Regions from separate parts of the Nocardia sp. GP40 genome, predicted to be linked through region 2. Evidence: riboswitches for the same ligand, from Rfam matches in the RefSeq annotation. Region 2 holds a riboswitch; each other region holds the start of a gene.

Region 1 (5,692 bases), on a different contig from region 2:
CGATTCAACCGGCTCGACAATCAGCTCGGCGAGATCGTCCAGCTCTTGCAGTCACGCTGACCGTCAGCCGAAACAGTTCGGGCACCCGCGGCCACCGGGAGAACGGTGGGGGCGGGTGCCCGGGCTTTCATCAGGTCATCGCGGCCGCACGCCGCGACGACGGCACGATCTCAGCGCAGCTCGCGCGCCAGGTTGGCATCCAGCACGCCGAGGAATTCCTCGGTGGTCAGGTAGCCCTGATCGCCGCCGACCAGCAGTGCCAGATCCTTGGTCATCTGCCCCTCCTCGACGGTCTTGATGACCACGTCCTCGAGGGTCTGGGCGAAGCCGATCACCTCGGGGGTGTTGTCCAGCTTGCCGCGATGCGCCAAGCCACGGGTCCACGCGAAGATCGAGGCGATCGGGTTGGTGGAGGTGGGCTTGCCCTGCTGGTGCATCCGGTAGTGCCGAGTCACGGTGCCGTGCGCCGCCTCGGCCTCACAGGTCCGGCCGTCCGGGGTCAGCAGCACCGAGGTCATCAGGCCCAGCGAGCCGAAGCCCTGCGCGACCGTGTCGGACTGCACGTCACCGTCGTAGTTCTTGCACGCCCAGACGTAACCGCCCTCCCACTTGAGCGAGGAGGCGACCATATCGTCGATGAGCCGGTGCTCGTAGGTCAGGCCCGCGGCGTCGAACTGCGGCTTGAACTCCGTCTCGAACACCTCCTGGAAGGTGTCCTTGAACATGCCGTCGTAGGCCTTCAGGATGGTGTTCTTCGTCGACAGATACACCGGGTAGTTCTGCTGCAGGCCGTAGTTCAGCGAGGCCCGCGCGAAGTCCTGGATGGACTTCTTGAAGTTGTACATGCCCATGATGACGCCGCCGTCCTCGGGCATCTTCACGACCTCGTGCTGGATCGGCTCGCTGCCGTCCTCCGGGGTAAAGGTCAGCGTGACGGTGCCGGCCTGGTACACCTTGAAGTCGGTGGCGCGGTACTGGTCACCGAAGGCGTGACGGCCGATGATGATCGGCTTGGTCCAGCCGGGAACCAGGCGCGGAACGTTCGAGATGATGATCGGCGCGCGGAAGATCGTGCCGCCGAGGATGTTGCGGATGGTGCCGTTGGGCGACCGGTACATCTTCTTGAGGCCGAACTCCTCGACGCGCGCCTCGTCCGGGGTGATGGTCGCGCACTTGACGCCCACGCCGTGTTCCTTGATGGCGTTGGCGGCGTCGATGGTCACCTGGTCGTCGGTCTTGTCGCGGTATTCGATACCGAGGTCGTAGTAATCGAGATTCACATCCAGGTACGGGTGAATCAACTTGTCTTTGATGAACTGCCAGATGATCCGGGTCATCTCGTCGCCGTCGAGTTCGACGACAGTGCCTTCAACCTTGATCTTGGACATGGATCTTCGTGTCCTCCTAGGAATGATGCTCCCATTAACTCGGCCAGGTGAACACGCTTGTGAGCGGACCCGGCTGTTCAACAGACAACGTATACGTCCCGTGTTGGCCACGGGACTCCGAGGTGCCAAACAGTACAAGCATACTGGTGCGCTGAGTCTCACGCGCGCCGACCTCCCGGTGAGTGATACCTCCGTCACACCCCCGGTATGCAGGCAATTGCTCGCCCGGCGTTCGCGCCGGGTCCGCGGCGCCGCCATTGCACACCTGCTTTCTCCCTCGCGCCGCGGCCCGCTACCATGGCGGGAAGGTCATGAGCGCCAGCGCCAAGCCCCGGCTCGCTGGCCGGCAACCCTCCTGTCGCGGTGGGGTGCTCCGGGTGATGACCGGGCTCTCGAAGGCCGAGAGCAAGCGCGACCATCAGGAGGGTTTCCGAAATGTGTTGTAGCCGTCCGCTATCCGGACTCCGATAACGCTCACCGGCAGACCTCTGGAAAGAGCCACGACATGAGTAATTCTTTCGCGTCCGTGACCGATTTCGTGGTCCGGCGGACCACGCCGCCCCGCGCGGCGGTGGCACGGTGACCGTGAGCATCGAACGGAGCGCGTCCCGTACCCGGGCAGCACGGCTGCTGCCGCCACCGGATGGGCGGCTGGGCACCATCGGCGTGGGCGATATCCGCCTCGAGAGCGGCGAGGTGATCCCCGGTGTGGAGCTCGCCGTGCAGCGCTGGGGTGAGCTGTCCCCCGCGGCGGACAACATCGTGCTGGTCGAGCACGCGCTGACCGGCGACTCGCATGTGGTCGGCGCGCCCGATGCGCTGCACCCGCTGCCCGGCTGGTGGGACGGCGTGGTGGGGCCCGGCGCACCGCTCGACACCGACGAGTGGTGCGTGATCGCCACCAACGTGCTGGGCGGATGCAAGGGCAGCACCGGCCCGGCGTCCATCACCGCGGACGGGCGGCCCTGGGGAGCCCGGTTCCCCGGCATATCCATCCGCGACCAGGTGAGTGCGGAGGGGGCGCTGTTCGATCTGCTCGGCGTCGACCGGCTCGCCGCGGTGGTCGGCGGGTCGATGGGCGGTATGCGGGTGCTGGAGTGGATGGTCGGGCACCCGGAGCGGGTGGGAGCCGCGCTGGTGCTGGCCGTCGGAGCCCGCGCCACCGCGGACCAGATCGGCACCCAGACAACGCAGATCGCGGCCATTACGGCCGATCCGGACTGGCAGGGTGGCAATTATCACGGCACCGGCCGCACGCCGACGAGCGGTCTGGGCATCGCCCGTCGCATCGCGCACCTGACCTATCGCACCGATTTCGAGCTGGACCACCGCTTCGAGAACCGCGCCCAGGGCGAGGAGAACCCCCGCGACGGCGGCCGCTACGCGGTGCAGAGCTATCTGGACCATCAGGCCGCGAAGCTGACCGCGCGCTTCGACGCGGCCAGCTACGTGCTCCTGACCGACGCCATGAATCGTCACGACGTGGGCCGCGACCGGGGCGGGGTGGCCGCGGCGCTGGCCGCGACCGCGGTGCCCTGCGTGGTCGGCGGTGTCGACTCGGACCGGCTGTATCCGCTGCACACCCAGCAGGAGCTGGCCGATCTGCTCCCCGGATGCCGGCGGCTCGAGATCGTGCGCTCGCGCGACGGGCACGACGGATTCCTGACCGAGACCGAGGCGGTCGGCAAGTTGCTGGTTCAGACGATGGATCTGGCGCGCAACTCGCTGTAGCGGGGTCAGCCGAGGCTCGGCGGGGCACCGGGCCGCAGTGCCTTGGCGCCGTAGTGCCTCAGCCGATGCCGAGGGTGCTGATGGTGACCGCCAGGGCAATGATCGTGCCGCCCAGCACCGCGTAGGCGCCGACGTCGAACGGTCTGCTGCGCACCGCCAGCAACCCGACCCGCGCCTCGGGCAGTACCAGCCGCAGTACCGCCGCGAGCAGCGGTGCGCCGCCGATGAAGAGGGCACCGCGCCGCCATCGGTCCTGCGCCATGAACACCACGGCCACCAGCAGCACCACCGCCACCAGCAGTATCGGCAGCTGGTTGCGCAGTGACCCGAGGAATCCGAGCGGGCGGGTGGGCGGAGTGGTCGCGGGCGCATCGGTCACCCCCAGATTCTCGCATTCACCCGGCGGCGGCGCGGTGGTCAGTCGGCTCGGACGTCAGTCGCCCCGGCTCCGCTCGGCGTGCCGGACGTGCAGCCGGCGAACCTGGTCGGCGAGTTCGGGATCTGGACCCGCGACGGGAATTCCGGGTGCGACCTCGTTGATCGGCAGTGGCCGGACCGGGCCGGACGGCAGCCCGAGTTCGGCGCGCCAGGCGGTCAACTGGGTGGTGGAGCTGGCATAGACGATGCGCCCGAGCCCCACCCAAGCGTGCGCGGCCGAGCACATCGGGCAATGCTCGCCGGAGGTGTAGACGGTCGCCTCGGCGCGCCGATCGGCGGGCAGATTGCCCGCGGCCCAGCGCGCCAACTCGAACTCCGGATGTTGCGTCGCATCACCGCCGCCGACCTCGTTGATGGCCTCGGCGACGATCGCATCGCCTGCCAGGAGCAGCGAGCCGAACGGTTCGTGCCCCAGGTCGAGTGCGCGCGCGGCGAGTTCGACGCAGCGTGCGAGGTAGGTGTGGTCGTCGGCGCTGATCATGGTGCCGATCCTAGGACGGGAGCGCTCGGCGGTGACCAGGCCGACGCCGCAGGACGGCCCGGACCACGCGTAGAGTTCTCGCAGCCGGACGTGACGAGAGGCTGTCTCCTGCTGTGTTGAAGCTGATGTTCTTCGAGCCGCGCATCCCGCCGAACACCGGCAATGCGATCAGGCTGTCCGCGGGGACGGGATGTTCGTTGCATCTGATCGAGCCGCTGGGGTTCGATCTGTCCGAGCCGAAGCTGCGTCGCGCCGGGCTGGACTATCACGACCTCGCCTCGGTGTCGGTGCACGAAAATCTCGCCGCCGCCTGGAAAGCCATTCGCCCGGACCGAGTGTTCGCCTTCACCACCGGCGGCGCCACGCGCAACACCGATATCGTGTACCGCCCCGACGACGTGCTGCTGTTCGGTCCCGAGCCGACAGGGCTGCCACCGGAGGTGCTCGCCGATCCGCACATCACCGACCAGGTGCGGATCCCGATGCTGCCGGGCCGGCGCTCGATGAACCTGTCGAATGCCGCGGCGGTCGCGGTGTACGAGGCGTGGCGACAGCTGGGATTTCCCGGCGGGGTGTGAGTCGGCGGGCTGCCCTGTCTCGGAGGGTGCCTCAGGCGTCGATCTCGAAGCGCTTGAAGCGCGAGGTGGCGCCGCCGGTGAGGCGGACCGAGCCCTTGGACACGCCGAGGTGCCTGGCCAGCAGCTCGATCGCCGCCTTGTTCGCCTTTCCTTCGACCGCGGGCGCGCGCACGTACAGTCGCAGGGTGCCGTCGTCGAGGGTCTCGACGACGGGGCCCTTGCGGCTGTTGGGCGTGACGGTCGCCCGGACCACGGTCGGCATGCGATGCTCCTGGCTCGGCGGGGTGACCGCAGCCTAATCGGCGCTGCCTGCGCAGCCGTTGGTACACCGCGCACCGCCGGAGCGAAGGCGGAGGTACGCACAGTGGGCTCACCCATGGGAAAGCCTCAGGTCCAGGACGTCGTGCGCGAGGACGAGGGAGTCTCCGGCGGCGGCGAGAACCAGATCGCCCGAGTGGGATCCGTGGGGCCGGTCGTGACCGGTGCGGCGGATCTCGAGCGCCACCTCCGATGTCAGCGCACCGTATCTGACGGTGCGGTCGTCACCGCGCCGATCCCAGCGCGTGCCGGATCTGCTCCAGACCGCGGTGGCGAGCCGGTCCGGGGATCGTGACTCCCACGTTGTATCCGTGACGGTCAGCTCGGCGTCGTCCCAGCGCAGATCGGCCAGCTCCGAGCAGCTGTGGCTCGCCGGAAGCTCGACTGCCTCGAGCCGCTCACGGTACAGGTCGATGCGTAGCAGACGCGTTGTGCCGCAGGCAATTCCGTCCCGCACCCGACCGGACAGGGCGACGGCCTGCCCGTCGGGACGCAGCACTGCCCGATCCAGCGCGGTGTTGACGCCCTCGACCGGCCCCAGTGCCCGCACCGATCCCGTCCCGATGTCGACGAGGGACAGGTGATTGACACCCCAGGATGCACCGGGCGGCGATTCCAGCTGGTCGAGAATCAGTATCCGCTCCCCGGCCGCGAGCAGCCGCGGCCCCGACACCGCTGCACCGGGTACGACCGGCATCGGCAACGGGAGCGAAACCGCCGCCCGCACAGCGGGATCCGGATCGCGCAGATCGGCCTGC
Region 2 (5,692 bases):
TTGAATATATGCCGCAAGAGAATCCGAAAAATGGTCTTCCGTATCGCCGCCCGGGTATAAGCGAATATTCAGCTACCATTTGGAAGGATCGTATCCAGTGGTATCGATCTTGAAAATTCGAGTAGCCGGTGATTCGCGTACCGTGGATCGGAACAGCTCCGGCGCAAACAGGCCAGCCGACTTCTACCGGAACAGCTCGAGAGGATTGGATGACAATTCTTTCTGTTGTTCTAGAACGCGTTCTGCCAGCGGAAACGTCGCGGGGAATTGGTCGGCAACCGGATAATTCAGGGCTGCCCAATAGCTCGACGGGCGCATCGGTGTCGCAATTGCGCCAACGCCCACCTCTCCCGGCGTAGGACTGGAACGGGTACATTTCAAGTTCGTTTCAGCGCTGACGCGGCTACCCCACCGGGTCACGCGCCCCTCGGGAGTACGCATGAAAACCACTGTGCCAGTGTTCTTTCCAGCCGCCGCGAGGCCTCGCGCGGGCGCCGGCCCGGCCGGGGCAAACCGCCGGACCCGGTGGCCACGGGCCCGCGCCGCTATTCGATGATCGGGAGCGGTTCCGTGGGCGGGCCGGGCAACTCGGATCGACTCATGCGCAGCGTCGGTGGCTCGGTCCGGGGCAGGGGCATCGTCGGCGGGGACTCGTGCAAGGGGCGGGCCTTGACCGGTAGTCCGTAGAAGGCACGGGCATTGTCCTCCAGTACCCGGTGCACGCCGGGGCCGATAGCCTCGCCGATCAGCTCGACATCGGCGTCGCGGAACGGACGCCCGGCGCGCATGCCGGGAAGGTCCGAGCCGAACATCAGCGCCTCCGGATTGACCCGGTGGATGCGGCGCAGCGCGGTCGGCACGTTCATCGCCACCCGTCCGAATCCGGATGCCTTGACCTTGGCGCCGCGGTCGACGAGGTCCAGCAGGTAGGGCAGGCATTCGTCGGACATGCCCAGGTGGTCGATGGATAGCACCGGCAGCTTGCTGATCACCGGTTCCAGCGACCCGAGCATGGATCCGTCGATGTACAGCTCCACATGCCAGCCCGCGACGGCGTGCGCCCGCAGGGCGAGCATGGTGAGCTCCGCGATATCGCCGGCCGCGCGCTTGAGATTGAATCGCAGCGCGCGCACCCCGGCGCGGCTCAGGTCGACGATCTCCGCGTCGGTGGTGTCGGGGTGCAGATTGGTGACCCCGACCCAGCTCTCACCCAGCTCCGCCAGCGCGGCCCGCAGAAACCCCTGGTCGGTACCCTGGAACGACCCGCTGACCACGGCTCCGCCGTCGATATCGAAGCGCGCCATGCGCTTTCGATAGTCGGCGATGGTGAAGGGCCGGGGCAGGAAGCCCTCGTTTTCGATCAGCGGGAACCGCGGATCGACGAGATGGACATGGGCATCGAACACGAGATCAGCATGCCTCGAGACACCGACAGGATCCATATGCGGCACTTCCGACCCGGTAAGCGCCGCAAGGGATAGCCGGTGCTCAGGCCTTGTGCGGCTCGCTGGCGCGCAGCATGTCCTCGCGCTCGACGACCTTGACGCGCTCGCGGCCCTGCGGCTCGCCCAGGGCGCGCTCGTGGGCGTCGAGGCGGTACCAGCCGGCCCACGTGGTGAACGGAATTCCCTTGTCCTCCAGGAACTTCGTTACCGCGTCGAGCTCGGGCTCGGCCGCGGGGGTGAACGCGGCGGCGTCGTCGAGCAGGCAGGCGATGGTTTCGTTGGCGTCGCCCTTGGTGTGGCCGATCAGGCCGACCGGGCCGCGCTTGATCCAGCCGGTGACGTAGGTGGCGGGCAGATAGCGCGCGGCACCGTCGGCATCCTCGTCGATCAGCACCCGCCCGGCCTCGTTGGGCACGGTGCCGGCCTGGTCGTCGAAGGGCAGCTGGGGGATGTTCTGTGACAGGTAGCCCACGGCCCGGTAGACGGCCTGAACATCCCAGTCGCGGAACTCGCCCGTGCCCTTGACGTTGCCGGTGCCGTCGAGCTGGGTGCGTTCGGTGCGCAGGCCCACGACCTTGCCGTCCTCACCGACGATCTCGGCCGGGTTCTCGAAGAAGTGCAGGTACAGCTTGTGCGGGCGGTTGCCGACGTCGCGGATGGCCCACTGCTCGATGGTGTTGCAGACCATGTCGACCTGCTTGGAGTGGCGGCGCGCGGCCTCGGAGCCCTCGTCGTAGTCGATGTCCTCGGGATCGACGATGACCTCGATATTGGGCGAGTGGTCGAGCTCGCGCAGCTCGAGCGGGGTGAACTTGGCCTGGGCGGGACCGCGGCGGCCGAACACGTGCACCTCGAGCGCCTTGTTGGCCTCGAGGCCCTCGTAGACGTTCGGCGGGATCTCCGTCGGCAGCAACTCGTCACCGGTCTTGGCCAGCACGCGGGCCACGTCCAGGGCGACGTTGCCGACGCCCAGCACGGCGACCTTCTCGGCCTCGAGGGGCCAGGTGCGGGGAACGTCCGGGTGGCCGTCGTACCAGGAGACGAAGTCGGCGGCACCGTAGCTGCCGTCCAGGTCGATGCCCGGGACGCCGAGCGCGCGGTCGGCGTTGGCGCCGGTGGAGAAGATCACCGCGTCGTAGAAGCGGTGCAGATCGGCCAGGGTGATGTCGGTGCCGTAGTCGATATTGCCCAGCAGGCGCACCTGGGGCTTGTCCAGAACCTTGTGCAGCGCGGTGATGATGCCCTTGATCCGCGGGTGGTCGGGCGCCACGCCGTAGCGGATCAGCCCGAACGGCGCGGGCATGCGCTCGTACAGATCGATGGAGACCTCGGCATCGGACTTCATCAGCGCGTCGGCGGCGTAGATACCGGCCGGTCCGGCGCCCACGATCGCGATGCGCAGTGGGCGGGTTCCTGCACTTGTTTCCGTCATTCTGATGCGCACCCTCTGGTCGAGAACTCTGTCGTCACTGTCATTCTTAGCCGTCGCTCTTAGCTTAGGCTAAGTTGACGCTGGGTCCGGGATACACCCGACGATCCTTCATACCGTTCGATGCTGCAACGTTGCCGCTCGGGGGGATTCGGTTCGTCCCGGCCGGGACCGGGCTCGGCGGTGATTCTATCGGTGTCGGCTATGGCCGGTTGTCGCGGCATCGCGCGAACGAGCCGGGGTCCGTTCTCCGGGCCCGCCCGCCACCAGGGATGATCGGTGCATGAGTGACGCGGAGACCACCGGCGAGCCGACCCCGATCGACCAGGGGGAGCCGGTCCGCTCGCTGGTGCCGTTCCTGGCCGCCGCGGTGCTCGCGGTGCTGGTCATCGTGGGTATCGTGATCGCCGCGCTGCTGCACCCCGCTGAGAAGAATCTCACAGATGCCGATCGCATCGCGAACGCGGTGCATGCCTTCGTCGACGCACAGCGCGGCACCGATGCGGCGAAGCGGGCCGGGACCGAGTGCCCCGGATTCGAGCAGGCGCGTTCGCCGCTGGGTCCCGATGCGGCCGGAAAGGACATCGCGATCGATGGCCTGAAGGATCCCCACGTCGACGGCAACCGCGCGACGGTGACCGTGAGCAGCAAGGTCGACGGGAAATCGGCCACCTCGGTCTGGAATCTGACCCGGCCGCAGGGCACCTGGCTCGTCTGCGATCGGCCGTGAACGAGGGTTTGACAGGTGGCCCCATGGCCAGGCAATCTCGATCGAAGGTCATGAGTGCCAGCGATAGGCCCCGGCTCGCTGGCCGGCAACCCTCCTCCGCGGTGGGGTGCTCCGGGTGACGACCTGGCACGCGCCCAGCTCCGGGTGCGGCAAGTGCGGATTCGCGAGGAGGTTCTGTGACTTACGCAGGTGACATCACGCCCCAGCAGGCGTGGGATTTGTTGTGCGACAACCCCGATGCGGTGTTGGTGGATGTGCGCACCGAGGCCGAGTGGCGGTTCGTCGGCGTGCCCGACACCAGCGCCATCGACCGGCCCACGGCGCTGATCGAATGGGTCGACGGCACCGGCGCACCCAACGGCGAATTCACCGACCAGCTGAAGCAGGCGCTGGCCGGGCGCGCGGCGGACAGCGACGCGCCGGTGATTTTCCTGTGCCGGTCCGGGCAGCGCTCCATCGGCGCGGCGATCGCCTCGACCGCGGCCGGATACGCCCCCTCCTACAACGTGCTCGAGGGCTTCGAGGGCCCGCTCGACGCGAACGGGCATCGCGGCGGCGCCGGCTGGCGCGCCCTGGGGCTGGCCTGGAGGCAGTCGTGATCACCGGTGGTGCGTTCGACAAGCCGCTGCCCGAGGGCGTGGGCCCGGCGACCCAGGCTGTGCGCGGCGGGCTGCGGCGGTCCGGATTCGAGGAGAACGCCGAGGCGCTGTACCTGACCTCCGGCTTCGTCTACGCCAGCGCGGAGGCGGCCGAGGCGTCGTTCACCGGCGAGATCGAGCACTTCGTGTACTCGCGCTACGGCAATCCGACCGTGGCCATGTTCGAGGAGCGGATGCGCCTGATCGAGGGCGCCGAGGCGTGTTTCGCGACCGCGAGCGGCATGTCCGCGGTCTTCACCGCCCTCGCCGCGCTGCTGGGCAACGGCGATCGGCTGGTCGCCGCGCGCAGCCTGTTCGGTTCGTGCTTCGTGGTGTGCAACGAGATCCTGCCGCGCTGGGGCGTGGAAACGGTCTTCGTCGACGGCGAGGATCTGTCCCAGTGGGAGGCGGCGCTGTCGAAGCCGACCCAGGCGGTCTTCTTCGAGACCCCGTCGAACCCGATGCAGACCCTGGTGGACGTGCGCCGGGTGTGCGAGCTGGCCCACGCCGCCGGCGCGAAGGTGGTGCTGGACAACGTCTTCGCCACGCCGCTGCTGCAGCGCAGCCTGAATCTGGGCGCGGATGTCGTGGTGTATTCGGGCACCAAGCACATCGACGGCCAGGGCCGGGTGCTGGGCGGGGCGATCCTGGGCTCGCAGGAGTACATCGACGGCCCGGTGAAGAACCTGATGCGGCACACCGGCCCGGCGCTGAGCCCCTTCAATGCGTGGACGCTGCTCAAGGGCCTGGAGACGATGCCGCTGCGGGTGCGGCACTCGGTGCAGTCCGCGCTGAAGATCGCCGAATTCCTGGAGCAGCAGCCCGCGGTGGCGTGGGTGAAATACCCCTTCCTGCCCTCGCATCCGCAGTACGAGCTGGCCCGGCAGCAGATGGACGGCGGCGGCACCGTCATCACCTTCGAGCTGGCCTCGGGGCCGGAGGAGGGGAAGAAGCGCGCCTTCGAGGTGCTGAACCGGCTGCGCATCATCGACATCTCCAACAACCTGGGCGATGCGAAGACGCTGATCACCCACCCGGCCACCACCACGCACCGCGCGATGGGGCCGGAAGGCCGTGCGGCCGTGGGTATCACCGACGGCGTGCTGCGCATATCGATCGGCCTGGAGGACGTGCAGGACCTGCTGAACGATCTGGATCAGGCGCTCGGCTGAGGCATTCCGACGATTCACAACCCTTGTCGCCGAACGGTTTCGGCGATGAGGGTTGTTTCGTCTCCGCGTCTGCATCGCCGGCCTCGCGGTTCCGGCGATGAATTTGTGCCCGCTGTTCCGTCCTACCTGCGTCCGGTGAATGTGCGGGCCGACGAGGTGGGAAGGATCCTCACATGCGGATCAGGGCGCGCTTGTGCATGAGTGCCGACGGCTACATCACGACGCCGAACGGGTGGCCTCCCCAAGTGGTGGATCCGGTGCACGGCCACGGCAGCCAC
Region 3 (5,692 bases), on a different contig from region 2:
ACACCGGACGGCAGGCGAGCCGATCAGTGAGATCCGGCCGATCCGCTGTCCATGTTCAAGCTGCCCGACCCGGATGAACCTGTGCCCGGTACGTCGGGTGCGGCTACCAGGCTGAAGTTGTCGCACCAGCCGCCGCTGCCCGAGCCCTGGCAGGCGATGTACACGATCGGGCCCGTGGCGGTGAAGGTCCGCGACACGGTCGTCGGTGCGGACACGCTCTGGCTGACGTAGGCCACGCCGGTGCCGGAGTCCAGGGCCAGGGCCAGCACCGATCCGCCCGGGCTCGCGCCGGCCCGCACCGAGAAGGTGTACCCGGCGCCCTTGGTCACCGGGACATCCTGTCCGACATAGCCGTTGTTGTGCACGCTCGCGCCGTTGCCGCCCACGTTCGCGTTGTAGATGTGCTTGTTCCAGGCAGCGAGCCCGCTGTGGAAGTCGGCATTCGCGACCAGATTGGCCGCGGCGGCCGGGTGATCGCCGAGGGGGATCGGCGCGGCGAGAGCCGGGGCGGATGCGCACAGGAAGCCGATTGCGGCCATCGATGCCACGATGTGGGCGCGGCCGAAACGCGGTGAGCTGGTCATCAAGGGTTCTCCTTGCTGAGGCCGCCGGGACCATTCCTTCAGTTATCGGCTGGCAATCAATTTTTGACCACTCACGGTAGCACCGACCTGGGCATGTTCTGCCCCGAATAGACGTAACTGCACTCTGAACCCCGGCGGGTCTCGGCGGCGCGTACCGTGTCAAGTAATCCATTGGCAAATTTCGTGGCTAGTGTGCGGATATGGACTTGGTGCTCGAATGGGATCGGCATCCGGGAACCGGTCTGCGTCTGGCGAGCGAGTTGGCGGGCGCGGCGGGCCTGGCCGTTCTCGAGGATGATGTCCTCGGGCCGGTCGAGCGCGGCCCGGAGCGGCTCGGGATCCTGGCCGCGCGACGCGGCGGCGAGCTGCTCGGCTGGGTCGAACTGTCCGGCGGCAGGAGCGAGCGACCAACAGGCGCAGCCGCCCGCGCGGTGGCCGAGCCGGTGTTCGCCTCCCGGTACCTGCGGCGAATTCAGGTGGGGCACTACGATTTCGAGCCCGCGACCGATGCCGAGGAGGGGGTCGTGCGGGCGCTGCTGGCGGGAGCCGCGCGGCAGGCGCGAGCGCTGGGATACCGGGTATTGCAGTGGCACGGTACCGATGTCGGTCCGGAGGGGCGCGCGGCTGCCGAGCTGGGCGCGGTCGCGGTCGGCGAGTACGCGCGGGTGTGGACCGCCGAACCGCGCACCTGGCAGGCCCCGAGCGCGCTGGCGTTCGGCGATCCGGTCGATTGCGTGCTGCACGCCCTGGCCGAATCCACCGAGCCGTCGGGACAGGCGCTGGTGGTGGCGCTGCTGAGTCCCGGCGCCGTGGAGCCGATCGCCAGCGTGGCCACCTCGGTCACCGGCAGCGAGGCGTATATCAATGCGGGGGAGGGCTTTTCGTATCGCGACGTCGAGTCCGACGCGCTGGCGGCGCTGATCGGCGCGGTCATCACCGAGCTGCACGACCAGGTTCCCCAGGCGCTGGTGCTGCGCGTATTCGAGGACGACGACCCGCGCATCCGCGCGGCCCTGGCTACCGCGGGACTGGATCTGACCGCGCGCTGCCGCGACTACGAGCTCGCGCTCGACCCGTAGCCCGGACCCCTACCCGTTCGTCGCGGGCGGTTCGGCCCGCAGGCCCGCGCAGGCGACGGACAGCAGGCGTTCGGCCGCCTCCGGGGCGCTTTCGCAGGCGACGCCGATGCCGCGGCCGAGGCGGATCAGGTCGCGGGGTTCGATATCCGAGCGCACCAGTCCGTCCCGCTGGGCCGGTTCCAGGACCCGGGCCGCGGCCTCGAGCGCCATGGTGTGGCACAGGTGGAAGGTCTCCGAGTTCGGATCCAGCGCGGCCTTGAGCGTGAGCGCCAGCCCCCGCCGGTTCATGATGAACTCCACCTGTGCGGTCATCCACCGCTGTAGCGCGTCCAGCGGTGAGCAGGTCTCGATCAGTTCGTCCGCGCGGCGGCTCAGGTCCTCGATGCTGGATCGGTAGACGGCCTCGAGCAGGGCCTCACGGTGGGGGAAGTGGCGGTACAGCGTGCCGGGGCCGACCCCGGCGCGGCGGGCGATCTCGTCCAGGGGAGCCTCGGGTCCGCAGTCGGTGAACGCCTGACGAGCGCATTCGAGGATGCGCTCGTAATTGCGCCGCGCGTCCGCGCGCATCGGCCGTGTCGGTGCGTTCATGGCGCCCTCCAGGGATCTGCGGAAACGGAGTTCTTCTCCACATGCTAACCCTCCCGGAACGGCGGCGACCGGCGTTCCGGTCGGCGGAGGCAAGCATTCGATTCACCGCGATCGAGAATGCAGACCCCGCACGGTGATTCGCCTAGCGTCGAACTGCCCATCCAGAGCGACCGAGAGACCTGGCTCCACGACGTCGCAGCAACCCGGCCGCCGTGGATGTCCGCGCGCAGGGGTGCTACCGCCAGGACCGATGGAGGTTCGACGAGCCATGAGACCCCTGACAGTATTCCGCGCCCCGCGCGCCCGGCGGGCGGTCGTGCTGACCGCCGCACTCACCACCCTGGCGCTGGTCGCCGGCGCCTGCGGCGCCGGGTCCGAGCCCGGCAACGAGGTGCGCAGCGTGAACGGGCAGAGCTACGACCTGTCGCCGCAACAGAGCACCCGGGTGCGCGCGGACAAGGTCGATTCGATCGCCGCGCAGGTGCCCGCGGCCATCCGCAACCGCGGCACCCTGATCGTCACCGGGTCCGCCGACAGTGGTGCGCCGCTGCGGTTCTACGCCACCGACGACCGCACGGTCATCGGGTCCGAGGTCGATGTCGCCGCTCTCGTCGCCGATATCCTCGGGCTGAAACTCGAGGCGCGGACCGCGGATTGGGCCCAGAACTTCGTGGCGGTCGACTCCGGCGCGGTCGACGCGTTCGTCTCCAATGTCACCGTGACCGAGGAGCGCAAGGAGAAATACGACTTCGCCACCTATCGCCTCGACAACCTGGCCCTCGAGGTGCCCAAGGACAGCACCTGGCGGTACGCCGACCGTAAATCGCTGGCGGGCAGGCGAATCGGAGTCGGCAGCGGCACCAACCAGGAACAGCTGCTGGTGCAGTGGGACCAGCAGAACCGGGCCGAGGGCCTGCCGAAGATCGATATCGCCTACTACCAGAAGACCGCCGACTACTATCTCGCGCTCGCCTCGCACCGCCTGGACGGGATGCTGGGTCCCAACCCGACCGCGACCTATCACGTCGCCACCTCGGGGCAAACGAAGATCGTGGCGACCTTCTCCGGCGCCGGAACCGCGCTGCAGGCTGAGATCGCGGTGCTCACCAGGAAGGACAACGGCCTGATCGGGCCCGTAAATCAGGCGCTGCAGTACGCGATCGCGCACGGGCTGTACCGCAAGGTGCTGGACCGCTGGGGTCTGGGCACCGAGGCCGTGCAGCAGAGCCGCATCAATCCGCCCGGACTGCCGAAGCGGTCGGCATGAGGACGGCGATCGCGCTACTGGGTGTTCTCGCAACGGCATTCGTGCTCTCGGCCTGCGGCACAGGCGCCGGAACCGATGCTCCGGCTGGGCCGCCGCGGCCGGGCGGCACGCTGCGCTACGGCCTGTCGCTCGCGCCGACCTGCTCGGATCCCGCGCAGTCCGGGACCAACCAAACGTTGTATGTGACACGGCAGATCGTCGATTCACTGACCGATCAGGACCCGGCGACCGGGGCGATCGTGCCGTGGCTGGCGCAGAGCTGGCAGGTGAGCCCCGACGCGCGAACCTTCACGTTCCACCTGCGCCCCGGGGTCACCTTCAGCGACGGCACCGCGCTGACCGCAACGTCGGTGCGGAACACCTTCGATGCCATCGTGCACACGCTCACCGGTGCCAAGGCCCCGCTGGCGGCCAGCTACCTGGCCGGTTACACCGGCACGAGCGCGCCGGATCCGCTGACCGCGCAGGTGAGCTTCGACAGCCCCAACGCGCAGTTCCTGCAGGCGGTCTCGACGCCGCAGCTCGGCATCCTCGCCGACGCCACGACCGCGAAGCCGGCCGACCAGCGGTGCGGGGGAGACGACATCGGCAGCGGGCCGTTCAGCTATGCCGCCTACCGCCAGGGCGCCTCGGCCACACTGGTCGAACGCGCCGGATACGCGTGGGGCTCGGCGGTATTCGCGCACCGCGGCGCGGCGTATCTGGACCGGATCGAATTCACCGTCGTCCCGGAATCCGGGGTGCGCACCGGCAGCCTGTCCTCCGGGCAACTCGATGCGGTGAGCGATGCGCTGCCGCAGGACGCACCGCAGATCGAGGCATCCGGGGGCCGGGTCCAGGTCACCTCGAATCCCGGTGTGCCCTTCGGGATTCAGCCCAATCTGACCCGCGGCCCGCTGCGTGATCCCGCGGTGCGCGCGGCGCTGCTGCCCGCGATCAACCGGCAGGAACTGGTCGATACCGTGCTCGGACCGCAGTTCAAGCCCGCCGAAGGGGTGCTGGCCTCGAAAACCCCGGGATACGTGGACCTTTCGAGCCATCTGCACTACGCGCCCGACGCCGCGCGGCAGCTGCTGGACCGGGCGGGCTGGGCGCCCGGCGGGGATGGCATTCGCGTCAAGGACGGTGTGCGCCTGTCGTTCGGCGTGCTGTTCAGCCACGCCTTCGCCGGGAATCAGGCGATCCTGGAGCTGATTCAGCAGCAGTTGCGCACGGTCGGCATCGATATCCGGCTCGAGCCTGCCGCGGACGCGGAATACACCGCGCGGCAGAACAGCAAGGATTTCGATGCGGTCTACTACAACATCACCCGTGCCGACGGCGATATTCTGCGCACCAACTTCGGCCTGGGCGGCCAGAACCTCAATGTGCGCGGGCCGATTCCGGAGCTGGACGATGCGCTGTCCGGTGAACTGCGGACCACGGACCCGGCCGCGCGTGCCCAATTGATCGGCCGGGCACAGCAATCGGTGCTCGGCAACGGCCTGTGGATCCCGACCATCGAGCTGTCTCAGGCCATCGGGGTATCGCACGCGGTATCGGACGTGAAGTTCGAGGCGTCGGCCCGCCTGCAGTTCTTCGATACCTGGCTGCACCGCGGGTGAGCGGCCGCGCCGCGCGTCAACGACGGCGCGCCCGCGGCGCGTGCCAGTGGAAATGCAGTGCGAGCAGGCGGAATACGAATGCGCTCGCCGATGCCAGCGCGCCGGTCCAGGCGGTGAACGCCCCGAAGTGCAGCAGTGCGGCCGCCACGCTCGCGCCGAAAAGCGCGGGCATGGCATAGATCTCCTGATCGGGCCGCAGCACGCTGGGCTGGACCCCGGCCAGCACGTCGCGGATGAGCCCGCCGCCGACCGCGGTGACCACGCCCAGCAGCGCCGAGGGCACCGTGGCCAGGCCGTGCTGATACGCCGCGACCGCGCCGGTGACGCTGAACACGCCCAGGCCGAGGGCATCGGCGACATCGAGCGGTCGCGCGACGAGCCGGCGCGGCGGATGCCAGAAGAAGATGATGACGGCGGCCAGCAGCGGCAGACCGAGATACCAGGGATCGGTGAACGCCAGTGGCGGGTTCTCGCCGATCACCAGATCGCGCACCACCCCGCCGCCGAATGCGGTCGCGCAGGCCAGCACTGCGATGCCCACCAGATCGTAATTCTTGCGCACCGCCAGCA
Region 4 (5,692 bases), on a different contig from region 2:
TTAATGCCTGGTACTGTGCACTCGTGGCAGAGACAACGGCGCGTGATCGGATCCTCCTCGCGGCGGAGCGGCTGATCGCCGAACGCGGGCCGCAGGTCCCCCTGCGCGATATCGCCGCGGCCGCGGGGCAGCGGAACAACTCCGCGGTCCAATACCACTTCGGTTCCCGGGACGGGCTCATCGAGGCCGTCGTCGAACGGCGCATGGCCACCCTCGAGGTGCGGCGGCTGGAGCTGCTCGCCGAGCGCGCGGGCCGGGACGCGACCGAGGATGTGCACGCCATGCTGGAGGTGCTGGTAGTGCCGATGTTCGAGCTGGTCGCCCGGCACGGAATCGGCCACTACGCGCGGTTTCTCGAACAGATCCGCACCCATCCGGCGGTCACCGACGAGGCCAATCTGAACGGTGAACGCCGCACGTCGGTGCGGGTGATCATGCACCGGCTCGAGCGCGGCCTGCCCGAACTCGCCCCGCCGCTGCGGGTGCGCCGGCTGCGGCGGCTGCCGACCGCATTGTTCGCGCTGCTCGCCGACCACGAACGGGCCGTGGAGGACGGAATCGTCGACGCGGGGGACGTGACCGCGTGGGCGGAGACCATCGACATGCTCGCCGGGCTGCTCACCGCCCCCGTCGTCGAACGCGCCCCTATCCGCTGAATAACGGATCCCGACCCCGGACTGTGCCAGCATCGAGCCCATGCCCGCCGACTCGATCCACCTCGCCGCCCCGATTCCCGTGCTACGCATCTTCGACATCGCCAAGGCGTACGAGTTCTATTGCGGCTACCTGGGATTCGTCGTCGACTGGGAGCATCGCTTCGAAACCGCGCTGCCGCTGTACGCGCAGCTGTCCCGCTCCTGCACGGTGATCCACCTCAGCGAACACCACGGCGACGGCACCCCCGGTTCCGTCGTCTGGATCGCCGTCGGCGACATCCACGGCCTGCAGGCCGAACTGGCCGCGAAGGACTACCCCTTCGCCCGCCCGGGCACACCCGAGGAAGGCCCCGGCGGCCCGGGCTTCGACCTCACCGACCCCTTCGGCAACCAGCTCCGCTTCGCCCAGCCGGAGTGATCGGTCGAATCACTGCCGCCGTCGGCATTTTCGACGTGACGTGACTGTGCTGCATTCACGCACGGCCGGATTGACGTGGCGAATCGCCGCGGCGGGCCGCTACCGTGAGAAATGTGGATAACTCGGGAGGGCATCCGGACGTGACGGGCGGCGGCGAGCTGGACGACCGCAGGTTCGGCGAGCCCGCCGGACATTCGGTCGGTGGGCCGGCCGGAACCTGGGCGGGCAAGCCGGGCGCGCAGCGGATCGTGGAGCCGGGTGAAGCCCGCGCCGGTGGACCGAGCGGATCGTTCGTCGGCGCGGCGGGCGATTCTCTGGCTGGTGAGCCCAACCGGCTCTCAGCGGGCGAGCATGGCGTGGCCGGGACGGGCGGCCGACGCGCGGCCGCGCCGGGTGGGCATCGGGCGGCCGGGACGGGCGGACATTCTGCGGTAGGGCCGAGTGCATATCGCGTAGCCGAGACCGGTGAACTTCGGGCGGGTGAATCGCGGCGAGACCGGGTGGGCGGTCCGCCGACTGTGGTCGGCACCGTAGACAAGGCATCCGGCTGGCGGGCACTCGGCGCGCCGGCGCTGGTCGGGGGTGTCGGGTTTGCGGCGGCGGTGCTGGTGCATTTCCACGATCCGCATGTGCAGGGTTCCTACGGGGTCTGCCCGTTCTATGCGTTGACCGGGTGGTGGTGTCCGGGGTGCGGGGGGCTGCGGGCGATGCACAATCTGACCGAGGGCCGGATCCTGGACGCGGTGCACAGCAATGTCTTTCTGCTGCCGCTGATCCTGGGATTCACGCTGTGGTGGGGCGATTGGATGGTGCGCCGCTGGCGTGGTCGTCCGGGACGTTCGTTCACGATGAGCCGCACCACGCTGGCGATCGTGCTGACGCTGCTCGCGGCGTTCACGGTGCTGCGCAACACCCCCTGGGGCGCCTGGCTGGCGCCGGTCTAGGACGACGGCGTATTTGCTGCAGTGGGATCCGGCCGCACGGTCCGGCATGCTGGGACTATGGCCGATTCCCTGAAGGCTCGAATCCGCGAGAAGCTGCTGCGCCAGCTGACCGAGGACGGCACCCCGGATCCCGAGTGGGACGATCCCCGGCAGATCGCGGTCGAGTCCGATCTCGAGGCGCTCGACGCGGTCACCGAGGACGATCCGCTCGTGGAGGAACTGGCCGCCCGGTATCTCGTGCCGTAACAGGCTCGGGCACTTCGGAACTCGCGGTCGAGTCCGATCTCGAGGCGCTCGACGCGCTCACCGAGGACGACCCGCAGGTCGAGGAGCTGGCGGCCAGGTGCCTCGTGCCGCGCCCACCGGAGCTCACCGCCGATCCGCCGGGCGCGGCGAGCATCGCAATCGTGACCGGAACCCGCCGCGGATCGCGCCTGTTCCGCCCCGGCGCGGCGAGCATGCGCAATCGGGACCGGAACCCCGCGGACCGCGCCAATTCCGCCGCTGGCAGGCGGTCAGAAGGTGCAGGGCGCCGCGCCTGCCGCGGCCGCAGCGGCCAGGCCCGGGCGGGTCTCCGGTACCGGGTTCCACTGGCCCTCGGTGTAGGCGTAATTCCAGGCGGGGCCCTGCTCGACCAGGGTCGCGACGGCCTCGATCAGGCGGTCCACGTCCGCGGCGGAGGTGCCCAGGCCGATGCTGGCTCGGAGCGCGCCGTCGACTCCGAGGCGGGCCAGCAGCGGGTGTGCGCAGAAGCGGCCGTCGCGCACACCGATCCCGTGCTCGGCCGACAGATGCGCCGCGACGCGTCCGGGCTCGAATCCGTCGAGGGTGAACGCGACGATGCCGACGCTGTCCTCGCTGTCGGGCCAGATGCGCAGGAAGTTCACTCCCGCAATGGCATTCAGGCCGGCGCGTAGCCGATCGGCCAGCGCGCGCTCGTGTTCGACGGCGGTGCGCTCCTCGATCGCGCCGAGTGCGTCGCAGGCCGCGGCCAGGGCGGCGACTCCCAGCACGTTCGGCGATCCGGCCTCGTGACGCTGCGGCGCGGGCGCCCATTCGGCGCCGGTCGTGGTCACCTCGCGCACCGCTCCGCCCCCGGCCAGATACGGGTCGGCGGCATCGAGCCAGTCGCGCCGGCCCACCAGCACGCCCGCGCCGAACGGCGCGTACAGCTTGTGGCCGGAAAATGCGAGATAGTCGATTCCGGTGGCGCACAGGTCGATTCGGCGATGCGGCGCCAGCTGCGCGGCGTCGACCAGGATCCGTGCGCCGCACTGGTGCGCGATATCGGCCAGCCGACGCAGCGGCAGCACCTCGCCGGTCACGTTCGAGGCGCCGGTAACGGCAAGCAGCGCAGCGGGTTTGGTGCACAGCTCGGCGACGACCCGGCGAATGGTCTCCACGACGGTGTCCGCGGCCGGGACGACGCGGCGGCCGTGCCGGGTCCAGGGCAGGAAGTTGGCGTGATGTTCGATGTCGAGCACCACGGTGTCGCCGGGCACGCAGGAGGCCAGCAGGTTCAGCGAATCGGTGGTGTTGCGGGTGAAGACGACCACCTGGTCGTCGGCGCAGTGCAGAAAGCGGGCCACCGCGGTGCGGGAATTCTCGTAGCAGTCGGTGGAGATGCGCGAGGCGTATCCGGCGCCGCGGTGCACGCTGGCGTAGTACGGCAGCAGCTCGCTCACCCGGTCGGCGACCTGGGCCAGGGCCGGCGCGCTGGCGGCGTAGTCGAAGTTGGCATATTCGCGAGTTCCGCCCTGTACCAAGGGAACTTGCAGATCGCATCCGGAAACGCGGGCGATCGGGGCACAGCTGGACGTGAGTACAGCAGTCATCACACAAATCCCTTCGGGACCAAGGGGACCCCGGGAAAGGTGAACGGAGTCCGCGCTTGCCGTGCCCGGTCGGGCTACGGCCCGGTCGTCACCCGGAGCACCCCGCCGCGGAGGAGGGTTGCCGACCAGCTAGCCGGGGCTTGACGCTGGTACTCATGACCTGTCCCGAGACTGGCAGACGCCGCCCGCCGTTGTCAACTCCCGGCCGCGTCATATTCCCTTGCCATCCGCCATGAACTGCGGTTACGTAGTCCGGTGAGTCCTTCCCTGCTACTCGGCTTCGTCGGCCTGTGCCTGTTGCTGGCCATCACCCCGGGGCCCGATACGTTCCTGGTCCTGCGCTACGCCATGGCCGGACGACGACCGGCGATCGCGGCGTCGCTCGGGTCGGCGCTGGGCGGCATCGCCTGGGCGGTTGTGGTCGCCGCCGGGGTCGCCACGCTGTTGGAGCAGTCCGCGACGGCCTACCGAATTCTCAAGGTGATCGGAGGAATCTACCTGCTGTACTTGGGAATTCGGACATTGCGCGAGCATCGCCGGACGAGGGCAGGGAAAACAGAAGAGCTGCTTACCGATTCGGCGCTTGAGCCGGCCCTCGAGGCGATTTCCGCGCGCGGAACCGCTTCTGCGCGTTCGGCATTCACCGCAGGGCTGGTCTCCTGCCTCTTCAATCCGAAGGTGGGCCTGTTCTATCTCGCCGTGCTCCCGCAGTTCCTGACCCACGTCACCTTCACCGGCACGCTGACCCTCGGTGCGATCGAATCGAGCATCGCCGCAACGGAAATGGTGATCGTGGCCCTGGCCGCCGCCGGCGCGGTGGCCCTGCTGCGGCGCCCACGCGTACGAGATCGGCTGGAGCAGATCAGCGCCGGGATACTGGCGGCACTCGGTATCGGGACCATCGCGTCCGCCGGGTGAATCACTCCAGTCCGCGGGGGCGGTGATAGGACCCGTTGTAGTACAGCAGCGGCGTCGCGATGGGCGCGTCGTCGGTGTTGTCGTGCACGCGGGTGACCAGGCCGATGACCAGGGTGTGATCGCCGATCGGGAGCAGCTGGTGCACCGACGCGCGCACCCAGAGCGGGGTGCTGTGCAGCACCGGCTCGCCGGTCTCCAGCGTCGTCCACAGCGCGGAGTCGCTGAACCGTTCCTCCGCGCTGCGCGAAAACCGTTGTGCCAGATGCAGTTGGTGCTCGCCCAGGAAGTGCACGACCAGCGACCGGGCGGACAGCATGGCCTCGATGCTCGACGAGGTCTCGGCGATATTGAACGAGATCAGCGGGGGCTCGGCCGAGAGTGAGGCGAACGAGGTGGCCGTGAATCCGATGGGCCGGCCGTCCTGCTCGAGCGTGACGATCGTCACCCCGGCGGGGTAGTGCCGCATGGCGGCGCGGAACTCCGCCGCGGTGATACCGCTCAGATCTAGCTCACTCACAGTCCCAACCTACGTCGCGGGCCCGGCGGGTATTCCGGCATATGCCACTCACCGATCAGTCCACGTCGATCGCCAGGCCCGCGGTGATCCGCACGAGCTCGGAAAACGAGGTCCGGAACAAAGTATTGGGATGCCCACCGGCCGCCCACAGCTCGCGGTGGCGCGAGAGCGCGTTGTCCACATACGTCGACAGGTTGGTCGGATGCCCGACGGGCGCGACCCCGCCGATCGGCTGCCCGGTGACCGCGCGCACGACCTCGGCCGGGGCGCGGGTGAGCGTACCCTGCAGCCGCTCGCCGGTGCGCTCCAGGTCGACCTGGTGCTCACCGGACACCAGCAGCAACACCGGATCCTCGTCGAGCAGGAACAGCAGCGACTTGGTGATCGCACCCACCTCGACCCCG

What was found. Region 2 has a riboswitch for S-adenosylmethionine ahead of ABH933_RS08775 (rhodanese-like domain-containing protein). Riboswitches for the same ligand answer to the same signal wherever they lie in the genome.
Region 1: linked by a shared signal. The riboswitch ahead of metX (homoserine O-acetyltransferase MetX) and the one ahead of ABH933_RS08775 (rhodanese-like domain-containing protein) in region 2 are both predicted to bind S-adenosylmethionine.
Region 3: linked by a shared signal. The riboswitch ahead of ABH933_RS15405 (ABC transporter substrate-binding protein) and the one ahead of ABH933_RS08775 (rhodanese-like domain-containing protein) in region 2 are both predicted to bind S-adenosylmethionine.
Region 4: linked by a shared signal. The riboswitch ahead of ABH933_RS36295 (aminotransferase class V-fold PLP-dependent enzyme) and the one ahead of ABH933_RS08775 (rhodanese-like domain-containing protein) in region 2 are both predicted to bind S-adenosylmethionine.

The regions. Positions count from the first base shown of each region.
Region 1 covers NZ_JBNPVW010000005.1:167,320-173,011, forward strand. The annotation lists gene ABH933_RS17230 (hypothetical protein) at 1-60, shown strand, start outside; gene ABH933_RS17235 (NADP-dependent isocitrate dehydrogenase) at 171-1,388, opposite strand; SAM riboswitch class IV at 1,696-1,806, shown strand; gene metX (homoserine O-acetyltransferase MetX) at 1,968-3,119, shown strand; gene ABH933_RS17245 (DUF3017 domain-containing protein) at 3,178-3,498, opposite strand; gene ABH933_RS17250 (nucleoside deaminase) at 3,553-4,035, opposite strand; gene ABH933_RS17255 (tRNA (cytidine(34)-2'-O)-methyltransferase) at 4,164-4,616, shown strand; gene ABH933_RS17260 (DUF167 domain-containing protein) at 4,648-4,878, opposite strand; gene ABH933_RS17265 (hypothetical protein) at 4,987-5,692, opposite strand, start outside.
Region 2 covers NZ_JBNPVW010000002.1:900,824-906,515, forward strand. The annotation lists gene ABH933_RS08760 (amidohydrolase family protein) at 546-1,406, opposite strand; gene ABH933_RS08765 (FAD-dependent oxidoreductase) at 1,489-2,877, opposite strand; gene ABH933_RS08770 (hypothetical protein) at 3,158-3,604, shown strand; SAM riboswitch class IV at 3,651-3,766, shown strand; gene ABH933_RS08775 (rhodanese-like domain-containing protein) at 3,781-4,203, shown strand; gene ABH933_RS08780 (O-succinylhomoserine sulfhydrylase) at 4,200-5,414, shown strand; gene ABH933_RS08785 (dihydrofolate reductase family protein) at 5,588-5,692, shown strand, end outside.
Region 3 covers NZ_JBNPVW010000004.1:483,964-489,655, forward strand. The annotation lists gene ABH933_RS15390 (hypothetical protein) at 24-584, opposite strand; gene ABH933_RS15395 (hypothetical protein) at 785-1,663, shown strand; gene ABH933_RS15400 (TetR/AcrR family transcriptional regulator) at 1,673-2,251, opposite strand; SAM riboswitch class I at 2,406-2,508, shown strand; gene ABH933_RS15405 (ABC transporter substrate-binding protein) at 2,520-3,518, shown strand; gene ABH933_RS15410 (ABC transporter substrate-binding protein) at 3,515-5,122, shown strand; gene ABH933_RS15415 (trimeric intracellular cation channel family protein) at 5,139-5,692, opposite strand, start outside.
Region 4 covers NZ_JBNPVW010000016.1:16,689-22,380, forward strand. The annotation lists gene ABH933_RS36275 (TetR family transcriptional regulator) at 24-656, shown strand; gene ABH933_RS36280 (glyoxalase superfamily protein) at 697-1,074, shown strand; gene ABH933_RS36285 (DUF2752 domain-containing protein) at 1,188-2,018, shown strand; gene ABH933_RS36290 (hypothetical protein) at 2,076-2,264, shown strand; gene ABH933_RS36295 (aminotransferase class V-fold PLP-dependent enzyme) at 2,534-3,853, opposite strand; SAM riboswitch class IV at 3,901-4,014, opposite strand; gene ABH933_RS36300 (LysE family translocator) at 4,109-4,771, shown strand; gene ABH933_RS36305 (flavin reductase family protein) at 4,773-5,237, opposite strand; gene ABH933_RS36310 (YbaK/EbsC family protein) at 5,344-5,692, opposite strand, start outside.